Silvibacterium dinghuense: one gene and its partner. The protein of the gene in region 1 interacts with the protein of each later gene in a pairwise test. Links are inferred from orthologs where the notes say so. Each region holds a gene or a part of one and is shown in the gene's direction. Other genes may lie near its edges.

The links.
Region 2: the proteins of tsaE (region 1) and rlmB interact in binary tests that used the Escherichia coli proteins (3 or more experiments, as listed by UniProt). The link is inferred for Silvibacterium dinghuense from one-to-one orthologs.

The regions. Positions count from the first base shown.
Region 1 is NZ_SDMK01000001.1:1,053,882-1,068,521, reverse strand. Bases 4,122-7,120 are described here. They hold tsaE (tRNA (adenosine(37)-N6)-threonylcarbamoyltransferase complex ATPase subunit type 1 TsaE), read left to right. Parts: upstream 4,122-5,370; coding sequence 5,371-5,871; downstream 5,872-7,120. Other genes in these bases: ESZ00_RS04155 (glycoside hydrolase family 43 protein), read right to left, coding at 6,105-7,120; ESZ00_RS04165 (NAD(P)H-hydrate dehydratase), read left to right, coding at 4,122-5,374. Outside these bases: cell division protein FtsA, read left to right, coding at 1-382; cell division protein FtsZ, read left to right, coding at 455-1,819; ESZ00_RS04170 (penicillin-binding transpeptidase domain-containing protein), read left to right, coding at 2,287-3,534; more of ESZ00_RS04165, read left to right, coding at 3,767-4,121; more of ESZ00_RS04155, read right to left, coding at 7,121-7,232; ESZ00_RS04150 (ABC transporter permease), read left to right, coding at 7,525-10,080; ESZ00_RS04145 (glycosyltransferase family 2 protein), read left to right, coding at 10,144-10,938; ESZ00_RS04140 (glycosyltransferase family 39 protein), read right to left, coding at 11,460-12,746; ESZ00_RS04135 (ArnT family glycosyltransferase), read right to left, coding at 12,743-14,029; ESZ00_RS04130 (ArnT family glycosyltransferase), read right to left, coding at 14,040-14,640. UniProt on the Escherichia coli protein: Required for the formation of a threonylcarbamoyl group on adenosine at position 37 (t(6)A37) in tRNAs that read codons beginning with adenine.
Region 2 is NZ_SDMK01000005.1:301,126-315,742, forward strand. Bases 4,165-7,140 are described here. They hold rlmB (23S rRNA (guanosine(2251)-2'-O)-methyltransferase RlmB), read left to right. Parts: upstream 4,165-5,247; coding sequence 5,248-6,033; downstream 6,034-7,140. Other genes in these bases: ESZ00_RS19045 (hypothetical protein), read right to left, coding at 4,165-4,353; ESZ00_RS19050 (RNA polymerase sigma factor), read right to left, coding at 4,350-5,063; ESZ00_RS19060 (M1 aminopeptidase family protein), read left to right, coding at 6,030-7,140. Outside these bases: ESZ00_RS19020 (DHA2 family efflux MFS transporter permease subunit), read left to right, coding at 1-539; ESZ00_RS19025 (ferredoxin--NADP reductase), read left to right, coding at 729-1,499; ESZ00_RS19030 (LytR/AlgR family response regulator transcription factor), read right to left, coding at 1,766-2,587; ESZ00_RS19035 (double zinc ribbon domain-containing protein), read right to left, coding at 2,788-3,342; ESZ00_RS19040 (zinc ribbon domain-containing protein), read right to left, coding at 3,374-3,928; more of ESZ00_RS19045, read right to left, coding at 3,964-4,164; more of ESZ00_RS19060, read left to right, coding at 7,141-7,928; ESZ00_RS19065 (DUF1801 domain-containing protein), read right to left, coding at 7,956-8,360; ESZ00_RS19070 (AsmA family protein), read right to left, coding at 8,463-11,036; lepB (signal peptidase I), read right to left, coding at 11,038-11,829; lepB (signal peptidase I), read right to left, coding at 11,856-12,677; rnc (ribonuclease III), read right to left, coding at 12,680-13,564; ESZ00_RS19090 (tetratricopeptide repeat protein), read right to left, coding at 13,718-14,617. UniProt on the Escherichia coli protein: Specifically methylates the ribose of guanosine 2251 in 23S rRNA.

The DNA.
Region 1 (14,640 bases):
CATGCCCGGCTATGCTCCGCGCACGGTGCGCCAGCGGCTGGTGTGCGAGATTCTGGAGCCGCGCGCCCGTGAGCTCTTCCATATGCTGCGCGATAACCTTCGCCAGGGTGGCGTGCTGGAGGCGCTGGGCGCCGGATGCGTGCTCACCGGCGGCGGCGCGCGCCTGCCCGGCCTGCTCGACACGGCGGAGAGCCTGTTGCGTGTGCCGGCTCGTATCGGCTCGCCGGTGCCGCTCTCGAAGATGCCCGAGGAGCTGGCGCAGCCGGAGTGTTCGGCGCTGATCGGCGCCCTGCTTTATACCCATCGCACCAGCATCATCCGTGCGGCGGAAGACAACAGCCTGCGCGCCAAGCTGCGCGCGATTTTTGCAGGAAGTTTGTAAACGAGTTTCAGTCGTAAGGAATCTGGCAGGAACGTATTTCAGCAGTCGAGGATGGAGAAGGAGTCGGAGCCGATGAGTTACCCGGAAGAAATTCGCATTCAGTATTTTGACGAGGTTCCGCGCGGAGCCAGGATCAAGGTCATCGGTGTCGGCGGTGGTGGTGGCAACGCAGTCAACCGCATGATTCAGGCGCGGGTCGAGGGCGTCGAGTTCATCGCCGCCAACACCGACCGTCAGGCGCTCCAGCTTTCGGAAGCGCCGGTGAAGCTCCAGCTCGGGACCAAGCTGACCAGCGGCCTGGGCGCGGGCGCGAATCCGGATATCGGCCGCCGTGCGGCGCTGGAAGACTCGGAAAAGATCATCGAGGCGCTCGAAGGCGCGGACATGGTGTTCGTGACGGCTGGCCTGGGCGGCGGCACGGGTACGGGCGCAGCTCCGGTCATCGCTTCGCTGGCCAGCGAAATGGGTGCGCTTACGGTTGCGGTGGTGACACGGCCTTTCAGCTTCGAGGGCAAGCGCCGCATGGCGCAGGCCGAGCGCGGCATGCAGGAGCTGCTCGAGTCGGTGGACACGATGATCGTGATTCCCAACGAGAAGCTGCTGGCGGTTGCCAAGGATGCGGGCTTCTTCGAGTCCTTCCGCATCGCAGACGATGTGCTGCGCCAGGGCGTGCAGGGCATCTCGGACATCATCACCATCCCCGGCATCATCAACCGCGACTTTGCCGACGTGAAGACGACGATGGCCGGCATGGGCTACGCAGTGATGGGCACGGCGCAGCGCTCGGGCGAGAACCGCGCGGTGGACGCTGCGATGGCCGCCATGGCATCGCCGCTGCTCGAGGCCGGCGCGATCGACGGGGCGCGCGGCATCCTGATCAATATCAGCGGCTCGAGCTCGCTCAAGCTGAACGAGGTCAACGAGGCCTCGACGCTCATCCAGAATGCGGCGCACGAAGAGGCGAACATCATCTTCGGCGCTGTGCTCGACGAGAGCATGGGTGACGATGTGAAGATCACGGTCATCGCCACCGGCTTCAAGCAGGGTGAGGCCCCGGAGCGCCGCGAGCGCATGCTGAACACCTCGCTGCGGGAGCCGATCAGCCATGCGCACGAGCAGGTGGAGATCAGCTCCGTGCCTGCCCGTCCGCGCTTTGCCAGCGAGGAGTCGGACGACGAGAGCGGCTACACCACTTCGGCACGCGCCGGGGTGGTTTCCGAGGCCAGCCACGAAGAGGAGCCTGTGCCGGTGGTCGAGACCGCTGCCGCGTCGGTTGCGCCGGAGCCGGCCATTGCCGTCGCCGAGCCGCCCGTGCAGCCGCATGCGGTCCAGGATGCTCCTGCGGCCGTCCCCGATCCCTTTGCCGATGTGCACCAGGACGAAAACGGCGAGAGCCTGGATATTCCGGCGTATCTGCGCCGGGGGAACAGCTTCTAGCTGCTGCGGGACTGGCCGTCCAGGCATTTCGTGCTTCGCGCTTCCGCTCCCTTGGGGCGCGAGCGGGCAGTTTTCCGAGGTAAGGCTTGTAGTTTCTTTCATGAACGGTTGGCGGCTGGAAGCTGACCGTAACTCTCAAGTACACTGGGTGCAGGCAACTCCACCCAAAACGCAAGCAGTTTTGAGCCAGCGGAACTGCCTGGCGGAACTCCAGATTCCATTTGGGGTTTTTACCGGCAGGTTATCCGCTTTGCGGCGTTTGCCATTTCGGTATCTGTTGCCTCTTTTGAGCAGTGCCGATCACTCTGGCATCACTTTGAGCGGTCATACGAGCGGTTTCTGCGTACGATGCAAGTCAGAACGCTTGAAAGCCCGGGACAGAGTTCAGAGCTGGGCCCAGAACAACGGCTGAAGGATCGGGGTTCGAGACACGGCCTCCGGATTCGGATATCAGGATCGGATAATCGATGAAGCGTCTCTTTCTTTTCGTGCTCGCCATGGCTCTCGCCGGTTCCACGCTCTGCCGTGCCGGTTCCGCGACCACCCGCCATCCCGCCCATCGCCGGGCGACTCGTGTTCATGAGTCGGCTGCCGCGGCCAGGCATATAGCCAGCCGCCAGCACAGCCGGCGCGTGGTCAGCGCGTCGACCCGTGTTCGTACCCGTGGCGGGGCGCGTCTGCGCCGGGCGAATCTGGTGATTCGCCGTGGGGGCGGGGAGCGCTTCTATGCCAGCTCCTTTACGGATATCGACCAGACGCAGGGCGACATCACGGCGGGTGAAGACCCGGTGGTGCGCGAGGCGGCGATTGCCGCGCTCGGCAACATGAACGGCACCGCAGTCGCTATCGACCCAAGTAACGGCCGCATCCTGGCCATGGTGAACCAGAAGCTCGCGCTTTCGAGCGGCGCCGAGCCCTGCTCGACGATCAAGGTTTCGGTCGCGCTGGCTGCTCTTGAAGAGGGCATCATCACCAAGGACACGCCGGTGAACTTGGGCGGCAACTACCACATGACCCTGACCGAGGCGCTGGCGCACTCAAATAACCTCTACTTTGAGACCATCGGCCGCCGGCTCGGTTTCGAGCGCGTGCGCCACTATGCGAACCAGTTCGGCCTGGGTGAGCTGGCCGGTTACAACATTCCCGGTGAGCAGCTCGGCGTCTATCCCGATCAGGTGCTGCCCGAGGATCGCGGCGGCGTAGGCCGCATGTGCAGCTTCGGCGAGAGCGTCTCGATGACCCCGCTGCAGCTTGGCGCGCTGGTTTCGGCCATCGCCAACGGCGGCACGCTCTACTACTTGCAGCATCCGACCTCGCCCGACCAGGTGCTGAATTTCCAGCCCAAGATCAAGCGCACGCTCGACATCGCCCGCATCATTCCGGAGATTCAGAGCGGCATGGCGGCAGCGGTCGACTACGGCACTGCCCGCTCGCTGCGCGCCAACTTCAGCCAATTCCCGGTGATGGGCAAGACCGGCACCTGCTCGGACAACGGCACGCGTTTCGGCTGGTTCGCCTCCTATGCGGACACGCAGTACGGCCGGATCGTGACGGTCTTCTTCCTCGAAGGCGGACGCCCGACCTTCGGGCCGAAGGCGGCCGAGCTGACCGGCGTCTTCTACCGCAACCTCTGGGATCACAGCTACTTTGCCTCGAAGCAGGGCGAGCCGGCGACCCCGGCGGCGGCTGCGACGGAGCAGGGCGCTCCGCAGTAAGGACTGGTCGCTGCTGCGCGCAGGGCGGATCGCCTTCGGCTTCGCTCCCCGGTCGGGATGACAACGGAAAGAACGAATGCTTCGGTCGGAATGACAAACCTATAGCCCTGAATCGTTCAGAACGAGACGGCCTCCTCTGCGGAGGCCGTTTTCTTTTTCGGCGATTTCTCGCGATGTGTGCACTCCACAGCGCTCCTTTGCGCATCTGGAATCGGTTAGGATGCGAGACGGGATGCGGATACTTTCTGCCGACGAGATGAGGACCACCGATCGGGTGACGGCCGAGACATACGGCGTGTCGTCGATCGACCTGATGCGCCATGCCGGAGCGGCGGTGGCGCGCTTTGTGGTGCGCGAGTTTTCTTCCGCACGCTCGATACTGGTATTTTGCGGGCGGGGCAACAACGGAGGTGATGGCTTTGTCGCTGCGCGTGAGCTGATCGCTGCAGGGCGACGGGTGCATGTGCTGCTGCTGGGCGATCCGGCGGCGCTGAAGGGCGATGCGAAGATCGCCTTCGAAGAGATGGCGATGGAGCCGGTGCTGGTCCGCGAAGAGGCGGATCTCGGCCGTCCCGATGTACGCGAGCTTTTCGAAAATGCCGATCTGCTGCTCGATGCGGTGGTCGGAACAGGATTCCAGCCTCCGCTGCGGGGTACGGCTGCGGCGCTGCGGGACCGGGTGAACGCGCTCGAGATGCCGGTGATCGCGGTCGATCTGCCCTCGGGCTGGGGTGCCGATTCGCGCGAGTTCGCGGTCGAAGGCGCATTCCGCGCGGATGCCGTTGTTACGTTTACCGCGCCCAAGCTGGCGCATGTCTGTGGGAATCTCTGTGGATCGGTGTATGCGCCGATTGTGGTTGCGCCGATCGGGTCTCCTGACGCGGCGATTCGTTCTACTTTGAACCTGAGCTGGAGCGGCGCTGCAAAGGCGGCGCTCGACGGGCCTCGCAGGGCGGAGAGCAACAAGGGCAATTTCGGTCATGTGCTGCTGGTGGGCGGTGCGCGCGGGAAATCGGGCGCTCCGGCCATGGCGTCGCTGGCCGCGCTGCGCGCGGGCGCGGGATTGGTGACGACGGCGGTGGCCGAGTCGATCCTGCCACTGGTCGCGGCGATTACTCCTGAGCTGATGACCGAGGCGCTGCCGGAGGCTGCCGACGGTGGTTTCGATCTCGAGCGTATCGATTTCGACGCGCTGCTGGACAGGATCACGGTGCTGGCCATCGGGCCTGGACTTGGGCAATCGCCATCGGCGGAAAAGCTGGTGCTGGAACTGCTGGAGCGCACGACAATCCCGGTTGTGCTCGATGCCGATGCGCTGAATATTATGGCGAAGCATATCGATAAGCTCGATGGGCGCGGGCGGACGATGGTGCTGACGCCGCATCCGGGCGAGATGGGGCGCCTGGCCGGCATCCCCACGCAGGAGGTGCAGGCGCGGCGCGAGCCGCTGGCGCGGGAGTTTGCTGCGAAGCACCATGTCACATTGGTTTTAAAAGGATGGCGTACACTCGTGGCGCAGCCCGATGGGCAGCTTGCCATCAACACGAGCGGCAACCCGGGCATGGCCAAGGGCGGCAGCGGCGATATTCTTACCGGCATGGTCGCAGCCCTGCTGGCGCAGCATCCGAAGCAGGCGGCTGAGGCGGTGAGCGCAGCAGTCTACCTGCACGGGCTTGCCGCGGACTTTGCTGTTCGTGAGCAGGACGAGCGCACGCTGCTGGCCACGGATACGGTCGCGCACCTGTGGCGCGCGTATCGTTTTTCACCGCAGGATGCGGCCGGTTTTACATGGCTGGCAGGTCTGCCGCAGGATATCTTGGAAGCGTTGGAGGCACGATGACGACGACCGAAAAGGCAAAGGCAGAAGCTGTCGGGAAGGCTGAAGCTGGGAAGACCTACGAGTTCACGACGACCTCTGCCGCCGAGACCATCGCGACCGGCCACAAGATTGCCGAACTGCTCGCTCCGCCGAAGTTTCTTATCCTGCGCGGCGATCTGGGCGCGGGCAAGACGACGCTGGTGAAGGGCATTGCCGAGGCGCTGGATGCGGCAGAGCCGGACGAGGTCACCAGTCCAACCTTTACGCTGGTGCATGAATATGAGGGCACGCAGGGCGCGGCGAAGACGCCGGTGAACCTCTATCATCTGGACCTCTACCGCATTGAAGGCGAGCGGCAGCTCGATACGCTGGGGCTCGATGACCTGGCTGCACCGGACAGCATTGTGCTGGTGGAGTGGGGTGAGAAGTTTCCGAGCGTGAAGCGGCGCAGCGATGGCGAGATCGTGATGACCTCGGCCGGCGGCGACACGCGAAAGATCGTGCTCACGCTCAAATAGCTGCTGCGCGCAGGGCGAATCGCCTTCGGCCCCGCTCCCGTTGGTCGCGTGTCGGGGGTTCTATTCTTTCGTGTGCGGAGTTCGTGCCTTCCCACCCAAGCGGAGCTTGGGTGGGGCACCCGTTTTCGTTTCCCTCTCGGAAGACTGGGGAATCCAGGGTTCGTGCCTTCCCGCGTCTCAGGGTTGAAACGTGGGGCACCGGGTCTTTTCTATCCCCTATCCCTGCATTCCCACTACTGGTCGGCTAGCGTTGCTAAATCCGGTGAGGCGAGGCGGGTGTCGGTGGGGCGGACGTGGAATTTCTTGGGGTAGAAGAGCACCTGCGGCGTCCAGGTGACGACCATCTTCACCTGGTCATGATCGATGCGCATAGGTGTGATGACCAGGTGCGGGAGCTGGCCCTTGCCCTTCAGGTAGCCGTGGCAGCCGAACCAGAGATCGCCGTCCGGCCCGATGAAGGGTGAGCCGTGGCCGAGCTGGCCGTAGGGGACATCGGACTTCTGCGTGTAGGCGTGCTTGTAGATCTTCGCCCACTCCTCGTCCTGCGCGCCGTAGATGGGATTGCTGCGTGACTTGCGCCATGGTCCGGTGATGGTGTCGGCTGTTGCCTCGCCGACCTCGTAGCCGCGTCCCCAGGACGAATAGAGCAGGATGTAGGAGCGGCCGTGCTTCATCACCGTCGGGCCTTCGAGACCGACGGATGGGCCGCCCTTCGCCGGGCCGTCCCATGCGCCGTCGGCGCCGGGCTGGATCACCGGGAACGGCTGGCCGATGGGGACGGCGTTGGGCAGATCGACCAGCGTCGCGGTGACGCCGTCGCGGAAGAGGTAGACTTTGCCGTCGTCATCCTGGAAGAGCGTGGCGCCGTTGCCCTCGGTGAGCGGCTTGTCTTCGGTGAGGACTTTATACGGGCCGGTGATGGTGTCGGCGACAGCGAGCGCGATGCTCTCGGGGCTGTCGGGTGTTTCGCCGAAGGGGCAGGAGAAGGTGAGATACCACTTGCCCTTGTAGGGGAAGAGCTCCGGCGCCCAGAAGCGGCGGCGATACCAGCGATCCTTGCTCGGTGCGACGAGAACGCCCAGGTCTTTCCAGTGGGTCAGATCGGTGGAAGACCACAGCTTTACGCCGGGGATCGGTCCGGCGGCGGTGCCGTCGAAGAAAGGGAAGGCGGTCCCGGTCATGTACCAGGTGCTGCCGACCTTGGTGATCTGCGGATCGCGGATGGGATCGGTCTGGATCGGGTTTTCGTAGTCGAAATGCGGGTCCTTGCTGCTGGCCATGAGCGGGGTTGAGGCCTGGGATACCAGCAGGAGCAGAGGCAGGAGGAGCCGCAGAAATGTGAGCGCTTTCCAATACCGCAAAGTTTCTTCCTCAAGCGCCTGAGCGGATCGAGTCTGCACAGGCTGTCTGAAATGCTATGGAGGCTGATGCTCCAGATTAGATGATGGATCTGTACCGGCTGAAGCGGGATGACGCAGGTTTTTCCTGCGGCCCCGGTAACCCTGTTCGATTTCGCACACCTGTCTTCGCGTGTGAACACGCTTCTGGGCCGGATGTTTTGTTTAAATGCCTTACTTTCAAAGACTTTTCACCGCTCCCCGTTGGCCGGGAACGTGCTTCTCTATCCGGTGACCGCCAAAGGAGCGATGAGCGATGTGGGCTAATCTGAGATATACCCTGAGGCAATTGCGCAAGGCGCCGGGATTCACTGTGACCGCGGTGCTGACGCTGGCGCTGGGTATCGGCGCGACCACGGCCATCTTCACGCTGGTGCAGCAGGTGATGCTGAAGTCGCTGCCGGTGGCCCGGCCGTCGGAGCTCTATCGCATCGGGGATCAGATCCATTGCTGCGTCATCGGCGGCTATACCCAGAGCGGGCGCGGGGATAACGAGTATTCGCTCTTTTCTTATGAGCTCTATCGGCATTTCCGCGACCATACGCCGGAGTTTGCCGACCTGGCGGGTTTCGAGGGAGGCGATACCGGGCTCGGCGTGCGCCGCAGCGGTGTCGCCGGCCGCGCGGAGCTGCGCATCGGCCAGTTCGTTTCGGGAAACTTCTTCTCCACCTTTGGTGTGGGGGCATGGGCAGGGCGCGTGTTTACGCCGGCAGACGACCGCGAGGACGCCGCACCGGTGGCAGTGATGGCGTATCACACCTGGCAGCAGAAGTACGGCTCGGACCCCTCGGTGGTGGGTGCCTCCTTCGAGCTCAATGGCAAGTCCTTCACCATTGTGGGCATTGGCGCACCGGGCTTCTTCGGCGCTGGCGTCCGCACCTGGGGCACACCCGATCTCTGGATTCCGTTCTCTGACGAGCCAATGATGCAGGGCACCAGCTCGCTGCTGAACAATGCCGACCAGAACTGGATCGATGTCATCGGCCGGGTCCGTCCCGGCACCGATCCGAAGGCTCTGGAGGCCAAGCTGCGCCTGGAGCTGCGCCAGTGGCAGCTCGGTCACATAGAAGATATGCAGGCGAATGACCGGGAGCGGCTGCCCAAGCAGCAGCTCTTTCTTACGCCGGGAGGCGCGGGCGTGGCGCAGATGCGCGCGCGCTACGAGGATGGACTGCGCCTGCTGCTGCTGGCCGCCGGCTGCGTTCTGCTGATTGCCTGTGCGAACCTGACCAATCTTTTGCTGGCGCGTGGCCTTGCCCGCCGTCAGCAGCTTTCGGTGCGCATGGCGCTTGGCGCTTCGCGCGCGCTGCTGGTGCGAAAAGCGCTGTTTGAAAGTGTCGTTCTGGGCGTGCTGGGAGGCGTTGCCGGGCTGCTTGTGGCCTATGGCGGCACGAGCCTCATTCTGCACTTTGCCTTCTCGGGCGGAGATCATTACGTTCCAATCCAGGCCAGCCCTTCGTGGACGGTCCTGCTTTTTGCCATGGGACTTTCTGCGCTCACGGGTGTGGTTTTCGGGATTGCGCCTGCCTGGATCAGCTCGCATGCCGAGCCGGTGGAGGCGCTGCGCGGGGCCAACCGCTCCAGCGGGCAAAAGATTGCATGGCCGCAGAAGGCGCTTGTGATCTCGCAGGCGGCGCTCTCGCTGGTGCTGCTGAGCGCGGCGGCCATGCTGACCCAGAGCCTGCGCAACCTGGAGCATCAGTCCTTCGGCTTCAAGACCGAGGGCCGCTATGTGGCCACGGTCGAGCCGCTGCTGGCCGGATATCAGCCGAACGACCTGCCCATGCTGTACCGGCAGATCGAAGATCGTCTCCAGGCTATTCCAGGCGTGCGTGGCGCCAGCTCCTCGCTCTATGCGCCGATGAGCGGCGACAACTGGGATACGTTCATTCGCATCGAGGGACGGCCTGAGCCGGCTCCGGGAGAGGATGTGACCGCAGGGTATGTGCGTATCGAGCCCGGCTTCTTCCAGACTCTTGGCACGCGCATGCTGCAGGGACGTTCGATTACGGAGGACGACACTGCTTCCTCGCGGCATGTCGCTGTGGTCAACGATGCTTTTGCGAAGCACTTCTTCCCGGGGCAGAATCCTATCGGCCAGCATTTCGGAAAGAATCTGGCCGGTCATGCCGGCGATATGGAAATTATCGGCGTGGTGGCGGATATCCAATATCTGTTGAACGCGGAGCATCTGCAGAGCGGCAGGATGGCCGAACCCATGTTCTTTATGCCGGAGACCCAGTTTGAGCAGTATCTGGGTGGCGATGACATCAACAGCGAAACCCGCTCGCATTATCTGCGCCAGATTGTTCTCTGGGCGCCGGGCAATCCTCCGGGGCTGGAAGAGAAGGTGCGCAACGCAGTCGCGGAAGTGAATCCCGATCTCACGGTAGAGAGCTTCTCCAAATACGATGAGCTTCTCAGCGCCGACTACGCTCAGGAGCAGCTTATCGCCCGCCTGACCATGCTGTTTGGCGCGCTGGCGCTGGTGCTGGCGGCGGTCGGACTCTATGGCGTCACTGCCTACTCGGTCGAACAGCGTTCGGGAGAGATCGGTATCCGCATGGCGCTTGGAGCAGATCGTCAGTCTGTTGTGGCCATGGTGCTGCGCGGCGCATTTCTGCAGGTGGGATTGGGGCTGGTCCTCGGCATTCCTGCGGCCATCGGTGTGGGCCGGGCTATTGCCGGTCAGCTTTTTGGCGTTGCGCCTTATGATCCGCTGCTGCTTGCGCTGGCCGCTTTGTTCGCCGCGACGGTGCCGGCTCGCCGGGCTGCGAGCGTGGACCCGATGGCGGCCTTGCGCAACGATTGACGAGGGCAGGTTCGTGCATAGCAGCCTCTCGGGCGCGGCTTCGCGATATAACTGAAAGCGAAGATGCCTGCCACGCTGTCCGTCGCCATGATCGCGCGCAACGAGGAGAAGAACCTCCCGCGCACCCTTTCGAGCGTCCGCTGGGCCGACGAGATTGTGATCGTCGACTCCGGCTCCGTGGATCGTACGCCGGAGATTGCCCGCGAGTTCGGCGCCAAGCACTCGTTTAACCGCAACTTCGAGGGGCATCCCCAGCAGAAGACGATTGCCATCAACCAGTGCACGAGCGACTGGATACTGCTGCTGGACGCGGATGAAGTCGTAACGCCGGAGCTGGCGGCGGAGATTCGGCAGGTACTTGAGAAATCAGAGCAAGACAAGCCGGAGTTTACGGCCTACTGGCTGCCGCGGCTGAACCTGTTTATGGATCGCTGGGTGCGGCACGGCGGGTTCTATCCCGACCACAAGCTGCGGTTGTTCAAGCGCGGCTCGGCGGTGATGGACGTGAAGGGCGGTCCGCACGGCACGCCGCAGCACGAAGGGCCGAAGGGCACGCTGAAGAACGATCTGCTGCACTATGCGTACCCGGATTTTGAGCTCTACCTGAGCCACATGAACGACTACAGCACGGAGACGCTGGATGTGCTGGTGCGGCGTGGGAAGGCGAAGTCAACCGGCGCACTGATCTGGCTGGGAGTGGTGAACCCCTTCTTTACGTTCATCAAGAATTACATTTTCCGCGGCGGATTTCTCGACGGCACGCAGGGGCTGATCTATCACCTGAACCACTCGGCGTATATCCACTGGAAGTACGCGAAGGCCTGGTACGCGCAGAAGGTGAAAGAGGTCGAGCCGTAAGGGTTTGTGCCGCTTGCGCGGGAGAGATGTTTCACCACTAGTATTCTTTAGCCAGGACCATCCTTGCCGTTGAGAGTGTGTTTACATGTTCGGGTTACGTGGATGCATCGTAGCGCTTTGCTTAGTTTCCGTTCTGCCTATGGTTTGGGCTGAAGATCAACAGACTCAGTCTTCAACCACGAGTACAAACGGCTGCCCTGCTGTACCCAAGCCTGTTGGCATGGCCGGGATCGTAAAGATCAAAGGAACGATCGGCAAGGATGGGCGAATGCACGACGTCAAGGCCGTTTCTGGTCCAGATGCGCTTCGGCAGGTAGCTATCAGCATCGTGTCTACAAACCTTATGAGCATTGGGGCAAGGTTGTGGAGGTGAAGACCTCGATAAACGTCATCTTCACCAAGGATAGCGATAACCTGATTCCAGCCATGGAAAAAGCTACGCCCGCTGCACCGACTTTGCAGCCTGTTCCCGGAGATACAAAGGCCGCTCCATCAAACTGAATAAATGACAGTGCCCTGGTTCACCGCCAGGGCCAGATGGTCCAGCGCTTCTCGGCGCTCTGGAAGAGATAGACGGTGAAGATCACGATCAGCGGCTCGAGCGGATGGCGGAAGCGTGCTGAGACCGTGACCGCGTAGTAGGTGAGCGGCAGCAATGCGAAGGCCAGTGCGTAGAGCCCCGCGGCGGGGATGCGGCGGGTGAGCGTCAGCAGCAGGCCAAGCAGGCCGACGATGGTGATGAGGTCGAAGTTCAGGTCCGGTCCGTACTGCTTCCAGAAGCCGCGCACGCTGGTGCGGGGCACGCCTGCCCAGAAGTAGAAGGTGCGCAGCAGGCAGTTGTGCAGGAAGTGCAGCGGGTCTTGTTTGATGTAGGCCTTGGCCGCGTCGCCGCGCATCTTCGAGTAGGCGACTTCACCCATGCGGCGATAGATCTCGCGTTGATCGGGCGCCATGTAGGGATGTTGCCAGCCCATCTCGAGGCCGTTCGAGCCGGGCCCGTTGCCGAGATAGAGCTCGGCGCCGAAGTTGGCGCGCAGCGGGACGAAGGCATGCAGGGCGCGGTAGTTGCGATAGGTCCACGGCGCGACGCAGGCGATGAAGAGCACGGCCGCGAGCACGGCCTTGCCGGCCTGCGACTGCCAGTCGCGCAGCGGGCAGCCGAGGATGATCCATACACCGGCGACGGGCAGGAAGAGCAGCGGTGAGGGATTGGTGAGCGCGATGCCGGCCCAGACCAGTCCGAAGCCGAGCCACTCGCCGACGGTGGGGGACTCGTGGCGATCTTCGCCGATGCCGCGCATGCGCAGCGCGAGGACCAGCGCGAAGGTGAAGAGCCAGGTGGTGAGCGTGGTCTCCCACACCCACTTGACCGCGTACTGCAGGAAGGCTGGATAGAGTGCCCAGATCCACGCGGACCAGGTGGCGACGCTGCGATGGAAGGAGCGCTGCGCGATCTCCCACAGCGGGCGGATGGTGAGCGCGGAGAAGACGCTGTTCAACGCCAGCAGTACCCAGCCTGCGCCGTTCGAATAGACGCCGAAGAGCTTGAAGCAGGCGGCGATGAGCAGCGGATAGACGGGCGGCAGCCACGCCGTGGGGCCAGTGTGGCCATTGAAAGGATCGGCGTAGCCGTAGCCGGTGGCGACGGCGCGGGCGATGCGGCCCATCTCGTGGCCGAAGTTGAAGTGATCCTCGATGGGCGAGAAGCGCCAGGTGTGCGCGAAGGTCATGTAGAGGACGCGCACGGCGAGCGCGATCCAGACCAGCATCCACGGAGCCGTAAAGTCGCTGCGCTTGATCGTCTTCATGTGGCCTCGTGCTTTCTGCGCGGCTGCGCGGACTGGAAGAGATACACCGTGAAGAGGAAGAGCAGCGGTTCAAGGGGATGGCGAAAACGTGCAGCCACAGTTACAAAATAGTACGTCAGAGGCAGAAGCACGAAAGACCAGGCGAAGAGTCCTGCGGCGGGAATTCGATTTCTGAGCGAAAGCAGCAGGCCGAGAATGCCGGTGATGCTGAAGAAGCAGTAATCGATCTCGCGGATGGCTTCGGCGGCGGGATGCGCGTCGGTGGGATGCGGCACTCCGGCCCAGAAGAAGTAGAACCGCTTGAGCGAGATGGCGGCGTAGTGCAGATGGTGCGTTCGCATGTAGACGTGCCACTTTTCGCCCTGCTGGCGCGTGTATTCGACCTCACCGAGCGTGCGGTAGCGGATGGTCTCGGGGTTGCGCTCCTCGAGCGGCAGCGTGGCCATCCAGGCAAATCCGTTAGAGTCGGGGCCGCTGCCGGCCCACATCTCCGCACCCATGTTGCCGCGGATGGGGATGAATTTGTGGAAGGCTTGGAAGTTGCGCGTCTCCCAGGAGCCGAGAATAGCGAGGAAGACGAGGCTGGCGAGTGCGACCTTGCCGAGTTGGGCGAGCGGCTGCTTCGCTCCGAAGAGTATCCATAGTCCGCAGATGGGCAGGAAGAGCAGCACGGTGGAGTTGGAGAGCGCAATGCTGCCCCACAGAAGACCGAATCCTAGCCATTGCGTGGCAGTCGCTTCGCGAGGCTTGTCTTCTCCGATGCCGCGCATGCGCAACGCGAGCGCGAGCACCCAGGTGAAGAGCATCGCGGTGAGCGACATCTCCCAGACCCAGTGGATGGCGTACTGCAATGCTGCCGGATACACGGCCCACATCCACGCGGACCACTTCGCCACGCGCAGGTTGTAGCAGCGGGCGGCGATCTCATAGACGAAGAGCGAGACGGCCGCGGAGAAGACGCTGTTGATGGTGAGAATGACCCACGCCGAGAGCGCGGTGTAGACGCCGAAGAGCTTGAAGACGCCGGCCAGCAGCAGGGGAAAGATGGGGGGCGTCCATGCGGTGGGTCCGGTGTGGCCGACAAATGGGTCCGCGTAGCCGTAGCCGGTGACCAGAGCGCGGGCAATGCGGCCCATCTCCCAGCCGAACTGGAAGTGATCCTGCGCGAGGCGGATTTTATAGGTGTGGCCGATGACGATGACCAGTGCACGCAGCAGGAAACCGGCCCAGAAGATGATCCATGGGGCGCGGAAGCGGTTTGATTTTGTAATGGTATCTGTCACAAATTCCTCTTCACGCCTGCGCGGCCGCAGCCGTTGAGGCCCGGCGCCGTTCGGCGGACTGGAAGAGATAGACCGAGAGGATCACGATGAGCGGCTCAAGGGGATGCCGGAAGCGTGCTTCCACGGTCACAAAATAATACGTAAACGGCAGCAGGACGAAGGCCCATGCGAAGAGTCCGGCCGCGGGCACGCGCCGCTTGAGCGCGAGCAGCAGGCCGAGCACGCCGGTGATGCTGGGCAGGCAGTAGTCGAGCTGACGGATGAAGTCGAGAAACCAGTGCTTGTCGGTGGGATGCGGCACGCTGGCCCAGAAGAAGTCGAAACGCTCGAGCGAAAGCTGTGCGAAATGGCCCGGATGCGCGGCGATGTACTCCTTGGCCAACTGGCCGCGCTTGCGTACATACTCGATCTCGCCGAGCTGCTTATAGAGCTTGTGCTGCGGCTCCTGCTCAGGCAGGCCGATGAGCGCGCCGTAACGAAAGCCCATGGAGCCGGGACCGTTGCCGGCGTAGAGCTCGGCGCCGAAGTTGGAGCGCATGGGCACGAAGGCATGGAAGGCCTGCCAGTTGCGTACGATCCATGGCGTGATGACGGCCATGCAGAGCACGCCT
Region 2 (14,617 bases), on another replicon or contig:
CGGTCACAGTAGTAGGCATCTCCTTCCTGCATTACAGCCGCTTCACCCTGCAGACCGACTACGCGCATTACGCCTGGGCCCGCGCGCTCCAGGGACTGGGATACGCCTTCTTCTTCGTGCCGCTGACCATGCTTGCCTACTCGGAGCTGCGGCCGGACCAGAACAACCGCGCTTCCAGCCTGACGAACTTCTTCCGCAACTGGGGCGGCTCATTCGGCATTGCCTTCGCAACCACTCTGGCCGAGCGCCGCGAGGACTTCCACCAGAGCAGCGTAGGCAATCACCTGGCCGCTTCCGCGCCTGCGCTGCAGAATACGGTGCAGCAGATGGCAGGTTACCTGCAGGCGCATGGTTTCTCTCCCGCCGATGCGCTGCAGGCGGCCTACGCGCGCGTCTACAGCCAGTTCACGGCGCAGAGCCAGATGCTGGCCTTCATGGACTGCTTCTTCCTGATCGGCGTGATGACACTGGCCGCCGTGCCGCTGCTCCTGCTCACACGGCACTTTCGCGTAGGGGGTGGCGGGGGTGGAGGACACTGATCCAGAGATTGATCTGCGGAGGAAACGGGCAGGCATGAAATGAACAAAGTTGCGCAATCTGGTGGATGGAATGGGATTGCAAAGATCAGATTCGCCTGCAATTACGGATTTGTTGCGCTTCGAGGGATGCAAAGCGACCCTTGAGGCAATAGACTGTTACCACTCCCGTCAAAGGCAGGTAAAACAGTTTTGGCTCGTCAACTCTCCGTCGCACGCCTTGAAAACAAGAAGCTTCTTTCCGAGCGTGCACAGTGCTACCACCTCGAATTTTCTGTTCCCGCAGCTGAATCTTTTCCTTTCATCTCTGGCCAGTTTGTCTCGGTAGTCGCAGAGGATGGCAACGGCAAACAACAGACCCGCGCCTATTCGATCGCCTCCGGTCCCTCGGCCAATCGCTTCGATCTGTGCGTAAACCGCGTCGAAGGCGGCTTCTTCTCCAATCGCCTCTGCGATCTGGAACCCGGCCAGGAAGTGAATTTCCACGGTCCGCACGGCCTCTTTACGCTGCGTAAGCCGTTGACCGACAGCATTTTCATCGCCACCGGCACCGGCATTGCGCCCATGCGCGGCTTTGCCGAGCATCTTTTCCCCGAGTCGGGCGAGGATCGCAGCGAAGGCCGCCACATCTGGCTGGTCTACGGCACGCGCCATGAAAGCGAGCTCTACTTCCAGAAGTATTTCGAGAAGCTTGCCGCCGAGCGCCCCAACTTCCACTACCTCGCCACGCTCAGCCGTCCGCACGAGGGCTGGGAAGGACTGCGCGGCTACGTGCAGGATCACGTTGCCGATGTCGTCACACGCCGCGCCGCCGGCACGCCAGAGATTACCGTGGCCGAGGGTGCGCCCTACGACATCCACGCTTACATCTGCGGCCTGAACGAGATGGTCTCCGGCAACCGCGACCGCCTCACCGGTCTGGGCTGGGATAAGAAGCAGGTCATCTTCGAGCGCTACGACTAGGCAGCTTCTAGCTTCTAGCTTCTAGCTTCTAGCTTCTAGCTTCTAGCTTCTAGCTTCTAGCTTCTAGCTTCTAGCTTCTAGCTTCTAGCTTCTAGCTTCTAGCTAAAGATTGAAAACGGAAGGCCACGCTCGATGCGTGGCCTTTTTGTTATTTTTTGTGCTTGTTTTCCAGGACTTGCTGCCTCTTTCCCCGGACCTAAAAACGCGCAGAGAGAAGGGTGCACTCAGCGGCACGGTCGAGCTAAAAGCTAAGAGCTAGAAGCTGCTTACAGCTTGAACAGCTCGCGCAGGCGGCGTGTCTGTGCGCGGCTCACCGGAATCTCCGTCTGCTTGCGGTCATCCATGCGCAGCTGGTAGCTCGACTTGAACCACGGCACCACTTCCTTGATGTGGTTGATGTTCACCACGAAGGAGCGATGGGCCCGCCAGAAGAGATTCGGGTCCAGCAGTTCCAGCAATTCCTCGAGCGTACGGCACTTCGACTGCCCTTCGAGCGTCGGCGTCACCACCGAGATCACGCCCTCATCGATCGAGGCAAAGCAGATATCTTTCTGGTCCACCAGCAGCAGGCGGCTCTGTGCCTGCAGCACAATCTTGCCGCTGTGCGGACGGGGGCTGGCCTGCTGCTGCTCGATCAGGCGCAGCAGCGTGTCGATGTTCAGATCGCCTGCGGGCTTCGCCGGCTCCGCCTCGCTGCCGTTCATTTCCTGCAGGCGCAGCCGCACGCGGTCGAGCGCCTGCAGCACGCGATTGCGGTCGAAGGGCTTCAGCAGGTAGTCGATGGCATTGACGTCGAAGGCACGCACCGCATACTGGTCGAAAGCCGTCGCGAAGACAATCTGGGGAATCAGGTCGCGATGCTCGATGAGCTGCTTGAGGACGGCAAAGCCATCGAGCCCCGGCATCTGCACGTCGAGAAAAACAACGTCGGGCTGGTATTCGCGGATGAGCTCAACCGCCTCGACACCGTTCGAACCCTGCGCCAGCACCTCGACACTGCCGGCCGTATCGAGCAGATACTTCAGCTCTTCGCGGGCAAGCTGCTCGTCGTCGATAATCAGCGCCGTGATGGGTGCGGTTGATGCCAAGTTTTTAGTATAAAGCGGTTGCCGGTCCCCAGTCCCCAGTTGCCAGTTGCTGGTTGGCGGGTGGCCCACACAAGCCCGGTGTTGGCTTGTGTGGGGAGGCACGAACCCCGGGGTTGAAATCCGTGGCGCATCCAGTCCCCCACCCGGCAACTGGGGACTGGCAACTGAAAACTGACAACTAACAACTGGAAGGCCAGTCCCTAGCCGGGGAAGGCCTGCAGACGGGCCGGGCGATGATCGGAAGCCAGATCGTGTCCGCAGTGCGTGCAGAAAAGATCGGTGATGCTCGTCGTGCGATAGCAGTTTCCGCAGCTTGCCGATACCTGGTAAGCGCATTGCGGACAGAAGTGATAATTCCCCGTGATCCGCGTGCCGCATGAGGGGCAGGAGGTGAGGATCGGCTGGCGCAGCAGGAAGTAGAGCACCGCGCCGATGCCGCCCGGCATCACCACGCAGACCATCCACAGGCGCGCGCTCATGCCGCGCCGCGGAGCGTCATTGCTGATGTAGCCCATCATCAGCATGGAGACGGCGGCCAGCGCTCCCCAGCTGAGCACAAGATAAAAGTGCAGGGCCACCGGCAGCGCGCTGGGATGGTGGTTGTGCATGGGAAGCACAACCAGGAAGTAGTATTCCGTGAGCGCGAAGGCGATCAGCGCGCCGAGCATCGACCAGCGCGGAATCAGATGCAGCTCCTGGCTGATATCGCTGCCCGTCTTCGCCTCATGCAAGGGCGAGTTTCCGCTTTGCCGCATTCCATCCATTGGAAAGAGAGTCCCCTTCGCTTCAGCCCGGGAAGGCCTGCAACCGGGCCGGGCGATGATCGGAAGCCAGATCGTGTCCGCAGTGGGTGCAGAAAAGATCGGTGATGCTCGTCGTGCGATAACAATTCCCGCAGCATGGAGCTATCTGGTAGGCGCAATGCGGACAGAAGTGATCGTTTCCTGTGATCCGCGTGCCGCATGAGGGGCAGGAGGTGAGAATCGGCTGGCGCAGCAGGAAGTAGAGCACCGCGCCGATACCGCCCGGCATCACCACGCAGACCATCCACAGGCGCGCGCTCATGCCGCGCCGCGGAGCGTCATTGCTGATGTAGCCCATCATCAGCACGTAGAGCGCGGCCAGCGCTCCCCAGCTGATCAGCAGGTAGAAGCGCAGGGCCACCGGCAACGGGCTGGGATGGTGGCGGTGCGCGGGCAGCACCACCCAGAAGTAGTATTCGGTCAGAGCAAATGCTGCAAGCGCTCCCACCATGGACCATCGTGGGATCAGTCGAAGCTCTTCGCTGATGTCGCTGCCGATCTTCGCCTCACGCGGCGAAGCAAAACCGTTTTGCCTCAAATCGTTCATGCAACAGGCAAGCCCTTAACAGGAGATCAGTACTTTTCACCGCCACGCGGCTCACCGCCCAGGGACTCGCGTTTGCGCCAGGTAACGATCAGCGCGGCAAAGATGGCCGTCAGAAAGGTAACGACCATGGACACCGCGAGCGTCGGCGGATCCTGGAAATGCTCTCCCTCAAAAAGATCGTCCGCCATCAGCCAGATCGCCGGAGTCAGGAAGATGAGCAGGCCGCCGATAGCCAGCAGCACCATGCCCAGCTGCTTCTGCGCCTGGACCCGGGCCATGCGGCGCTCGTTGGCCGCCACCATCACCGCGCGGCGCGTCCGCTGCACCGCCAGCATGCTGGCATCCGCGTCCAGCCCGGCCAGTGCGCGGATCAGCTGCGGATCGAAGGAAGAAGATGCTGTCGGACGTTCGCTCATCGCACCTCCCTCGCCACCGGCATGGTTTCCATCTTTGCTTCTGCCCGGCTCTCCACCCGCGGCCGCAGCGTCGCCAGGCCGCGATAGAGCCGCGACTTGACCGTCGAAAGCGGAGCCCGCGTCACCTGCGCGATCTCCTCGAGCGAGAGCTCCTCATGGAAGCGCAGGATCAGGACTTCGCGCTGCAGCGGCTCGAGCGTAAGCAGGGCCTCGGCCATGCGGCCGGCATTTTCGCTGCTCTGGTAATGATCGAAAGGATTGGGCTCGTTGCTGGCCACCTCGTAGGGGCGCTCGTCCTCGTCGTTCTCGCTCATCTCTTCGAGGCTGGCCATGGTCCGGCGGCGCCGGAAGTCGATCACCAGGTTGCGCGCAATCGTGAACAGCCAGGTATCGAAGCGGGCCGAGCCGTTGTACTGCGAACCGCGCGTCAGCACCCGCATCCAGGTCTCCTGGAAAAGGTCTTCGGCAATCTCACGATTGCTGGTGAGGTACATCAGATAGCGGAGCAGGCGGTGCTGATACTGCAGGATCAGACGATCCAGCAGTTCGGCGTCGCCACCACGCAATCCCTGGGCGATGGCCAGGTTCTCGGCGCGCGCCTGCTGGGTCAGTGATAGGGCTGCAGTGCTCATCTCAGCTTCAGAGACGGACGAAGCCGGAGCGAAGACGCTCTTTTCGACAAGAATCTCGAGTTTGCGGACGAAACTCATACGCACCCCTTTGTGCGGCCAAAAGGAGGAATGGAAGCGAATCCTCATCGGGGGTGAAGTTTCGTTCGCTAACTTCCCAAGTATGAACGTGATGCCGCAGGCAAAGCAAACGATGCGGGAAATTCCCCCTGAACACAGAGCGGGACTGGCCGTCCAGGCCAGTCCGCAGCAGTAAACTAAAAGTATGGAAATTCTTTACGGCCTCCACCCGGTCGAGGAGGCCTTGCGCTCCGGCAGCCGGCGCTTTGACCACGTATGCGTGGCGCGCGAACGCGGCGACAAGCGGCTACAGAAGGTCATCGACGCCTGCCGCGAGGGCGGCGTCCGCATCCGCTTCGAATCGAAGGAAGAACTGACCCGGATGGCCAAGACCGCCGGACACCAGGGCGTGGTCGCCGTGGTCCGGGAACGCGAATTCCTGGAGATTGAAGACCTGCTTGCATCCCCCTCCGGCCAGTCCCGTCTCATGCTGGCTCTCGACGGCCTGGAAGACCCGCAGAACCTGGGCGCCCTGCTGCGCACCGCCGACGCCTCCGGCGTCGATGGCGTGGTCATGACCGAGCGCCGCGCCGCGCCACTCTCCGCTGTCGCCATCAAGGCCTCGGCCGGAGCCGCCGAGCATGTCCGCATCGCCCGCGTCGTCAACCTGGTCCGCGCGCTCGAGCAGCTCAAGGAGCAGAACATCTGGGTCGTCGGCCTGGACGAGCGCGGCACCCAGGCTTACGACGAGTACGATTTCACGTCGAATACGGTGGTAGTGCTGGGCCGCGAAGGCGACGGCATGCACGACCTGGTCAAGAAGAGCTGCGACCACCTGCTGCGCATTCCCATGGCCGGCAAGGTGTCCTCGCTCAACGTCTCGGCCGCCGGCGCCGTGGTCCTTTTCGAGGCCGCCCGCCAGCGCCGACAGAAAGCCGCACCCGCCGAAGCGGCCAAGCCCCGCAAGGAGAAAAAAGGCCTCGGTTCATGACGCATTGGAAGTTGGCGGCAGCAGCCGTCCTCGGCGCAGCCTGCTGCACGGCAGCCGCTCAGCAAAGCAATACCCAGCAGAATCCCGCCACGCAGGAAAGCCCCGCCCAGCCCGCACCGCATGGCCAGGTTCTCTTTCACCGCTCGACGTCCGACCCCTCGCAGTCGGATCAGCCCGCCGAAGCGGCGCATCCTGCGGCCAAGGTCACGGATGAAGAGCGCGGCGCCGTCACCTACACGCGGTACGATCTCGACGTTCACCTCCTGCCGCAGCAGCAGACCCTCTCAGCGCAGGCACGCATCACGATCCGCAATGACGGCCCGGCGCCGCTCCGCGTGGTGCCGGTCCAGCTCAGCTCCGACCTGAAGTTCGACGGCATCAGCTCCGCAGGCAAGCGGATCACCTACGGCGTAGCCACGCTCAACAGCGATGCCGACCATACCGGCCAGCTCAACGAAGCCGTTCTCGAACTGCCCGAGCCGCTGGCTCCCAAGGCTACGCTCGATCTTGAGATCGCTTACGACGGCACCATCCAGGCCAGCGCCAAACGCCTCGAGCAGATGGGTACGCCGGCCGATGCCGCAGCGCACTCGGACTGGGACGAAATCTCGGCCGATTTCGTCGGTCTGCGCGGCTTCGGCAATGTGGTCTGGTACCCGGTCACCGCGCCGCCCGCGCTGCTCGGCGACGGAGCGAAGCTCTTCCAGGAGATCGCCCGCCAGAAGCAGCGGCAATCTGAAGCCACGATCCGCATCCGCGTGAGCGCGGAGTTTTATGACATTGCCCCGACGCTTGCCGTGCTCAACGGGCATCCCGTTGCAATCGACAAGCCCGAGGCCGCGCCTTCGGAGACAGCACCCGGCGTGGTGACCGCAAGCTATGGACCGGTCCCGATGGGTTTTGCCGTACCATCGCTCTTCCTCACCACAGATAAGGCGAGAACGGAAGACGGCCTGCACATCTATACGCGTACCGAAGACCAGCCCAACGCGCAGAATTACGTCAATGCTGCCGCGGCGGTGCGTCCGCTCGTCGAGCAGTGGCTGGGGCAGAAACAGCGTGAGCCGTTGACCATTCTCGATCTGCCTGAGGCCGGTGACGCAGCCTTCGAGCAGGGCTCGCTGCTGGCGACCAGCGTGGACAATACGCCTTTCGAAAAACTCGAGCCGCAGGTGGCCCACGGACTCGCCCACACGTACTTCACCTCGCCGCGCGAATGGCTCAACGAGGGCGTGCCGAACTTCGTCGAGTCGTTGTGGATCGAGCACACGCAGAGCCGCGACCTGGCCCTCGCCAGCCTCGAGCAGCAGCGCGGAGCGTTGTCCTTTGCCGAGCCGGCCTCACCCGGCGCAGGCGGCGGCGAAAGCCTCCTCGATGCGACCGATCCGGTGTATTTCCGCACCAAGGCGACGTACGTTCTGTGGATGCTGCGCGACAACACCACCGACAAGCAGCTGTCCAACGCGCTGACCGACTATCGCCCCAGCGAAGATACGAGCCCGGAGTATTTTGAAAAGCTGACCGAGCGCTCCGATGGTTTCGACCCGGCGCAGGACCTGCAATGGCTCTTTGCCAACTGGGTGAACGCCGACCGCGGCCTGCCCGATCTCTCCATCGCCGCCGTGCATCCCAGCCCGGTGGCGCAGGCCGGCGGACAGTACCTCGTAGGCATCGATATCCAGAACGACGGCTACACCGAAGCCGAGGTACCGGTGACCGTCATCTCCGCCAAGGGAACACTCACCGAACGCGTCCGCCTGCCCGGCAAGACACTCACCACCCACCGCATGCTCGTCCAGGGCACACCGCAGAAGATTGTCGTGAATGACGGCGCAGTGCCAGAACTGCAAAGCACCGTGCACACGCAGGACCTGACCGGCGCTCCGCAACAGTAGCAGCCCCACACCAAGCTGCCAGCACTCCTACTCCCCGTTTTCTACGCGCGCCTTGATGTCCGCATAGGCCGTCTCAATGAGGATGCGGAGCGCGGCAGCATCGATCGCACGGTCCGGCCTCAGCTTTACGTGACGCATGAACCTGCCGCTCCCCTCCAGGAGCCGGGACGGGTCCGGCAGCGAAGCTCCCTGAAAGAAGCCCACATTCACGTGGGAAGTGAAGGCATGGACATAAGCGAAGGGCACGTCGCCAAAGCAAGCCGTCGGGCAGCCATCATGCAACAGCTCTCGGACCTCATCCCCGCATCGCCGCATTACATCGAACCAGGTGCGCGCGATGGCTCCCAGCGCATTCTCATGTGCCTTCATCCAGGCGTCGATCGCGGGATCGTGTGCGACCGTACCATCGAAGCGCAGCAATCCTGTTCTCATCGTGTCTGCCCTTATCGGGCTCCGCTCGAGCCATCTTAGGCGCTTTGATGCGCAAGAAGAAGGAGCAGCCGAGGCTGCTCCCAACGCCTAGAGCCCATCACGCTACGGCTTGGCCGTCACCAGCGGATGCGCCAGTGTTCCGCCGACGATCTGTCCTTCGGGCCAGCTCAGGCTCAAGCCGCGATCAAAACCAATCTTGCCGGCAACAGCACCGGCTGCCGGCGCAGCATTTCCCAGCACCAGCGCACCGTTGCCGATTGTTCCCGAAGCATTCCACTGCGTAAAGCCCGACGGCGCCATGGCGCCCGCCGCGAGACGTCCAGCCGGAGCTGTCAGCGAGCCGTGGTTCCACTGCCAGTGAAAGCGGCCCTGCGCCGAGGAGAGAAGATCAGCCTCCGTGTAGCCGGAGAGCGTCAGGTCCGCGCCCCCATCGAGCGTTCCCGTTGCAGGCCACTTCTCGGCAAAGAGCGCGGCAACCGGAGCCATGGCCACGCCGCTCCACGTCGTCTTGAGGCTGTAGCGCGGCGCGCCGTGTGAGCCGTCCATTCGCCCCGAAGCATGCAGGCTGCCGTTCAGCGCGCTCGCATCGAGCGACGGAATCGTCCAGCCGCGCCCATCGGCGGCAATCTGCGCACGTACATCGTGCAGCGTCAGCGTGCCCAGCGTGAAGGCTCCCACATGGACCTGTCCTTCAAGCGCAGGCCAGCTCTTCTTCGGCTCGACCTCGGACAAAATCGCCTGCACCAGAGCACCCGGATGCCCGGAGCCGAGCAGCACCGTCTCCAGCGCCGCCGCATCGAGCTGGGGCACATCGAGATTCAGCCGCGCCGGGCACACGCTCTCGCAACGCAGTGCAGCATCCAGCGAGCCGCGCAGCGCAATGCCGTGCAGCGTCGCTGCGACATTCGCCCAGTGCATGCCTGTGTCGTCGAAATTCACCGTAGCGGAAGCCAGCTCTACCGGATCGCTCAGCCAGGGCAGAACGGCCTGCGCCTTTTCGAGACGCAGCCAGCCCTGCACATCCGCATAACGCGGCAGCAGAGAACCATCGGCCGCGATCGCCGGCTCGGCCGTCCACGGACGCGCAAAGGTCAGATCGATATTCGCCGTGCCCTGCGGCGCGACATGCGCCATCAGTGGATGCAGAGATCCAAGCGCCCCGGCCAGCTGGCGCAGGCGCGCCATCGGAGCAGCTCCCACCAGGTGGAACGAGAATCCTGCCTGCGTCATCTCACCGGAGATACCGAAGGGAGCACTGCCCCCCATCTCCATCGTTGCCGGCTCGAGAACGATTCCCTGCGCTGCCGGCGACGCAGCCGGTGTCATTTCTTTTTTATGCTTCCGCCCCGTGGGCTTCGCTGCCACCGGCTCTGCGCCCCGCGCCACAAAGTGCAAGGAGGCAAAGCGGAAGGGCGTGCCATCCCCTGCAAACGAGACTTCGAGCGGAGTTACGGTCGCATCCCCGGTAAGCTCCGGCGCAGCCTCGCTCTCCGTGTCGTAGTGGAAGGTGCCTGCGATCGTGCCCTTCGCCTCGAGGTCCGTGGGCAACTCGGAGCGCAGCAGTCCCAACACGTTGACCGCAAAGGAGGCCGGAACCTGGTTGATCTCAAACGCCAGCTGCGCCTTGCGCGCGGCGATATCCGCAACGTTGCCGGTCAGCAGCAGATGCCCGCTCTCCACCGGCCACAGGCAGGTGAGCCCATCGAGCGCCCGCGCCGCATGCCGATATCCGGCCTGGCAACGGGCATCGATGTCGAAGGCATTCATCGGTGTGAACTCTTCGCGATGCGCATTGCCGACACGCAGGTGCGTCTTGACCTGCAGATTCTCGATCGGGCCGGCCAGATCGGCGTCGGCACGCAGATCGCCGCGCCATCCAGCATCGAAACCAAGCAGCATCTCTCCGGCCTGCCCCAGCTCGGCGTGGTTCCACTCGGCGTGCAGCCTGACCGGCATCTGGTTGAGTGCGGCTGCGCGATCGAGCGAGCCATCCACCTGGATCGTGCCGGTGTCTTCGAGGTCGAGACTCATATCGGTGCGCACCGGCTGCGCCTCGAAGCGCAGCCGCCACTCATTCGCCGATTCAAGCCAGATGGAGAGATCGCTGTTCAGGAAAGAGAATCCGGATTTTTCAACACCGGACTTGAAGTTGAAGCGGGCACCGGAGAACTCGATATAGGGAAAGCGCGGGCTCGCGCCCGAATGCCGCTGCGCGGTAGGCGCGTTCGCGGTGTGCGAGGCCTGCTCGAGCAGCGTGCCGAAATTCCACTGCCCCTGCGCATTGCGCACGAGATTGACGCTCGCCTGGTCGAGATCGATGCGGCTCACCTCGAGCCTGCGCCGCCACAGGGAGCTCAGCCGCAGTGAGACCGTGACTGAAGGCGCACGCAGCATCGGCTCCGCACCGAAGTCCGCATTCTCTTCCACCACAAAATCGGTGATGGCAAGCCCCGGGCGCGGCAGCATCTGCAGCTTTACCGAGCCGATATGCACCGGATGCCCGAGGCTGCGTTCGATCGTATCCGTGATCGTCCGGTGATAACGATTGATATTCACCAGCGGCACGATAAAGGCGGCCACCAGCACAGACACGATCAGCAGCAGGGAGAGGATGCGCAGCGCCTTGTCGTAACGGCGCGCCGGGACGGGCGTCTCGCCCGCATCGGTTCCGGTCATGCTACTTCACCAGATGAAGCGTACGGCTCCACCGCGTTTGATCGAAGAAGTGCAGGAGGATATGTCCGACGGCAGCAATGCGATCGCCCATGCCGGTCTTCTCGTACTGCGTCTCCGGGGTGATGAACGACCAGTAGACGAAGAGCGGGCGGCCGACGATGTTGGCACGCGGCACGAAGCCCCAGTAGCGGCTGTCCAGGCTCACCGTGCGGTTGTCGCCCATGGCGAAATACTTGCCCTCGGGCACGACGAGATCGCCATTCTGGATGTGGTTCGGCAGATCGACCTGCCACTCCGCCGTCACCTCGCTACGCTCGGGTGGAGCGAAGGCCGGGAAATCGTCGCGATAGGGGTAGATCGCATCCGGCGCGGGCTTGCCGGCCTGAGGCTCGTTCTGCGCCACGCCGTTCAAATACACGATGCCGTTCACCAGATGAATATGATCGCCGGGCACACCGACGACACGCTTCACAAGATAAAGGTCCGGCTCACCCGGCTTGAAAAAGACGATGATATCGCCACGCTTTACGTCGCGATGGTGCACGAACGGCGCCCAGTGCGCGGGTGGCGCCAGCGTGATGCGATCCACCATCACGTGGTCGCCTACCAGCAGCGTCTTCTCCATGGAACCAGAGGGAATCGCGAAGTTCTGAAAGACGAAGGCAAACGCGAACAGTCCAAGAACCAGCACGCCGCAGATCGAAGCAAATGCCTCGAACGGAGTTTCGTCCTTTTCCCTGGTGCCTTTGCTTTCGGTCTGCTTGCCGTTCTGGGGCTCGAGCGTCTGCTCCATGGTCTCCGTCGGATCTCCCTGGCGGACTAGCGCACGATGCGCAGCATGCGGCTCCAGCGCGCAAAATCCGCGATCCTGTTGGCTACTTCCTCGTGTCCGAGTTTATCATTCGCCGCCTGGCCGGCCCGGACCTGAGGAAACTCCGGCAGGTCGGTCGTCGAAGGCTGGCGCAGCGAAAAATAGATCAGGAATGGCCGCCCCACAATGTTCTCCCGCGGCACAAAGCCCCAATAGCGGCTGTCGCGGCTGTGGTTACGATTGTCCCCCAGCACAAAGTAGCTGTCCGCCGGAACCACCAGTTCGCCGTTCTGTACCTCCGCGCGCAGGTGCTGGAACCAGTGCGGATCGATACCGGGGTTCGTATAACCGCCTGCCGGAAACTGATCGCGGAAGCTATCCTCCTCGGCGGTCTCATACACGGCATGCGGCTCGGTAAGCGCCTTGCCGTTGCGATACACCACGCCGTTCACGAACCGGATGCGGTCGCCCGGTACGCCGACCACCCGCTTGACCACATGCTCGGGCGGATTCAGGGGGAAATGGAAGACCACGATATCGCCGTCAGCAACATCCTTATAGGGCAGCAGGTGACGCCAGATGCTGGATGTCCCGCCATAAATCGTCTTGTTCACCAGCAGGAAATCGCCAACCAGAAGCGTCCGCTCCATGGATTCGGAGGGAATCCGGAAGGGCTGCAGGATGAACGTCAGCGCAAAGAGCGCGACGACGATGATGGTTAGCAGCGAGCGCACCGCCTCGAACGGCGAGGGGTAGATGACATGCAGCACATGCGGAGGCTTCTGCGCAGCGGATGGCTGCTCTTCGGCCGGAATGGCATTGCCGGGCATGCTCACCGCTGACGCTCCAGCAGAGCTTCCGGCTCCTCATCCCCATCCAGCTCCGGATCATCTCCGGCGAGCCCTTGCGCCTCGCGCTCCAGGCGCAGCAGCGCACGCCGCGCGGCCTCCTGCTCGGCCTTCTTCTTGGTATTGCCCGAGCCGCGCGCCAATGGACGCCCCTGCTCGCCGGCGATACTTACTTCCACAAGAAACTTCTTCCGATGGTCGGGGCCGCTTTCCGCCCGCACCTGGTACTCCGGCTGTCCCAGCTTCTGCGCCTGCACCCGTTCCTGCAATGCTGACTTGTGATCGCCGATGCTGCCGCCGCCCAACAGGCGCCCGCGCAGTTCCTCTACCGACGGAGCAATCACTTCGCGAATCACGAACTGCCGCGTGAATTCCAGCCCCGCGTCGAGATAGAGAGCCGCAATCACCGCCTCCATGCAATTGGCCAGCAGCGCATGCTTCTTCCGCCCTCCGCTGCGCTCTTCTCCCTTGCCCAGCAACATGGAATCGCCCAGCTTGAGACCAATCGCCACTTCGCCCAGATGCCGCCGGCTGACCAGTTCGGCGCGCAGCCGCGTCAGCTGCCCTTCATCCAGACCGGGATAGCGCTGGCACAGCTCCTCCGCGGCGAGAAAGCCTAGCACCGCGTCGCCCAGAAATTCGAGCTGCTCATTGTCCGAGGATGGATCGTGCACAGGCTCCGGCTGGCTGGCCGCGACCTTCCCGGCGGGAGCGACAGCATGAGCCAGATTCTGCTCATACGCGAGCGAGCGGTGGGTCAGAGCGCGAGCCAGCAGCCCGGAGCGCTCGAAGCAATGACCCAGCCGGTGCTCCAGGTCACTAAACTGGCTTCCGGACCGGCCACTGTTTTCCGCATCCTGGCGTGACACGCGCTTCAGAACTGCTCCTTCCGGACTTCCGCCCGATCTCTCTGCCTGAATTCCTTCTCCACACGCGCCGGTTTATCGAGAGCGACGCAAATATCGCTCCCGATCATACGTCCCGGGTATTCAGCACACCAGATACTTCAACGGCTTCCGCGATTAACGCTGCGGCTGGCTGTTTTGTGGCGCGGCCTGGGTGCTGCCGGAATCCGGGGATGCCGTGCCCTGCGGCTTGGCCGGAGCCTTGCCGTCATCCTCCGCATCGCTATCCGACTCCTCATGCTTCGGCAGCGTGAACGGCGCCTTTACGCCCTTTTCCGCGGCAGCCTTGGTATCCGGCTGGCCGTCGCGCACGGTGAGCGCAGCCTTGTACTCGGCCACGGCCTGGTCGCGCTCCTCTTCCACGTCGAGAATGCGGCCGAGGTAGATATGCGACCACGCCGACATGCGCGGATCCTGCGAGAGGCGCACCGTCTCGCGGAAGGCCTTCTCGGCATCGTCCATGTGCCCTTCGACCAGATCGGCCCGGGCAAGGATGAAGTTGGCGCGAGCCGGATCGCCGGTCTTCTGATCCAAAGCCTTCTGCGCCAGCGATGAGGCCGAAGTCGCATCGCCCTTGATCAGGTCCAGCTCCGCCAGGTCGAGACCGCGCGGCTGGCGAGGCGTACGGGCAATCACGTCCGTCGAGCCTTCCTCGACAAAGCGCACGTTCTTCGCCCGGTTGATCTCTTCATCCACCGGCATGCCGTACACCATTTCGCCGATCGCCTCCTGGAAGCTCTCCGGAGACTTCTCGAAGTTGATGAGCTGGTTGTAGAAGTACTGCGTCAGCACAAAACCCAGCGACATGGAATGCGAGACCGACTGCTGGCGGATCTGCGCATCCTTCTGCACCTCGGCATTGTGCTGTTTGAAGATCGCTTCCATGTCCGGGCGCTCGGTATCGGACGGCAGCGCATGGATCACCACACCGGTCTCCATGGTGCGCGCCTCGATGGCACGGATCATGGACTCGATCACCAGCGAAACAATGTCGCTGCGGTAGACGAAGTCGAGGGG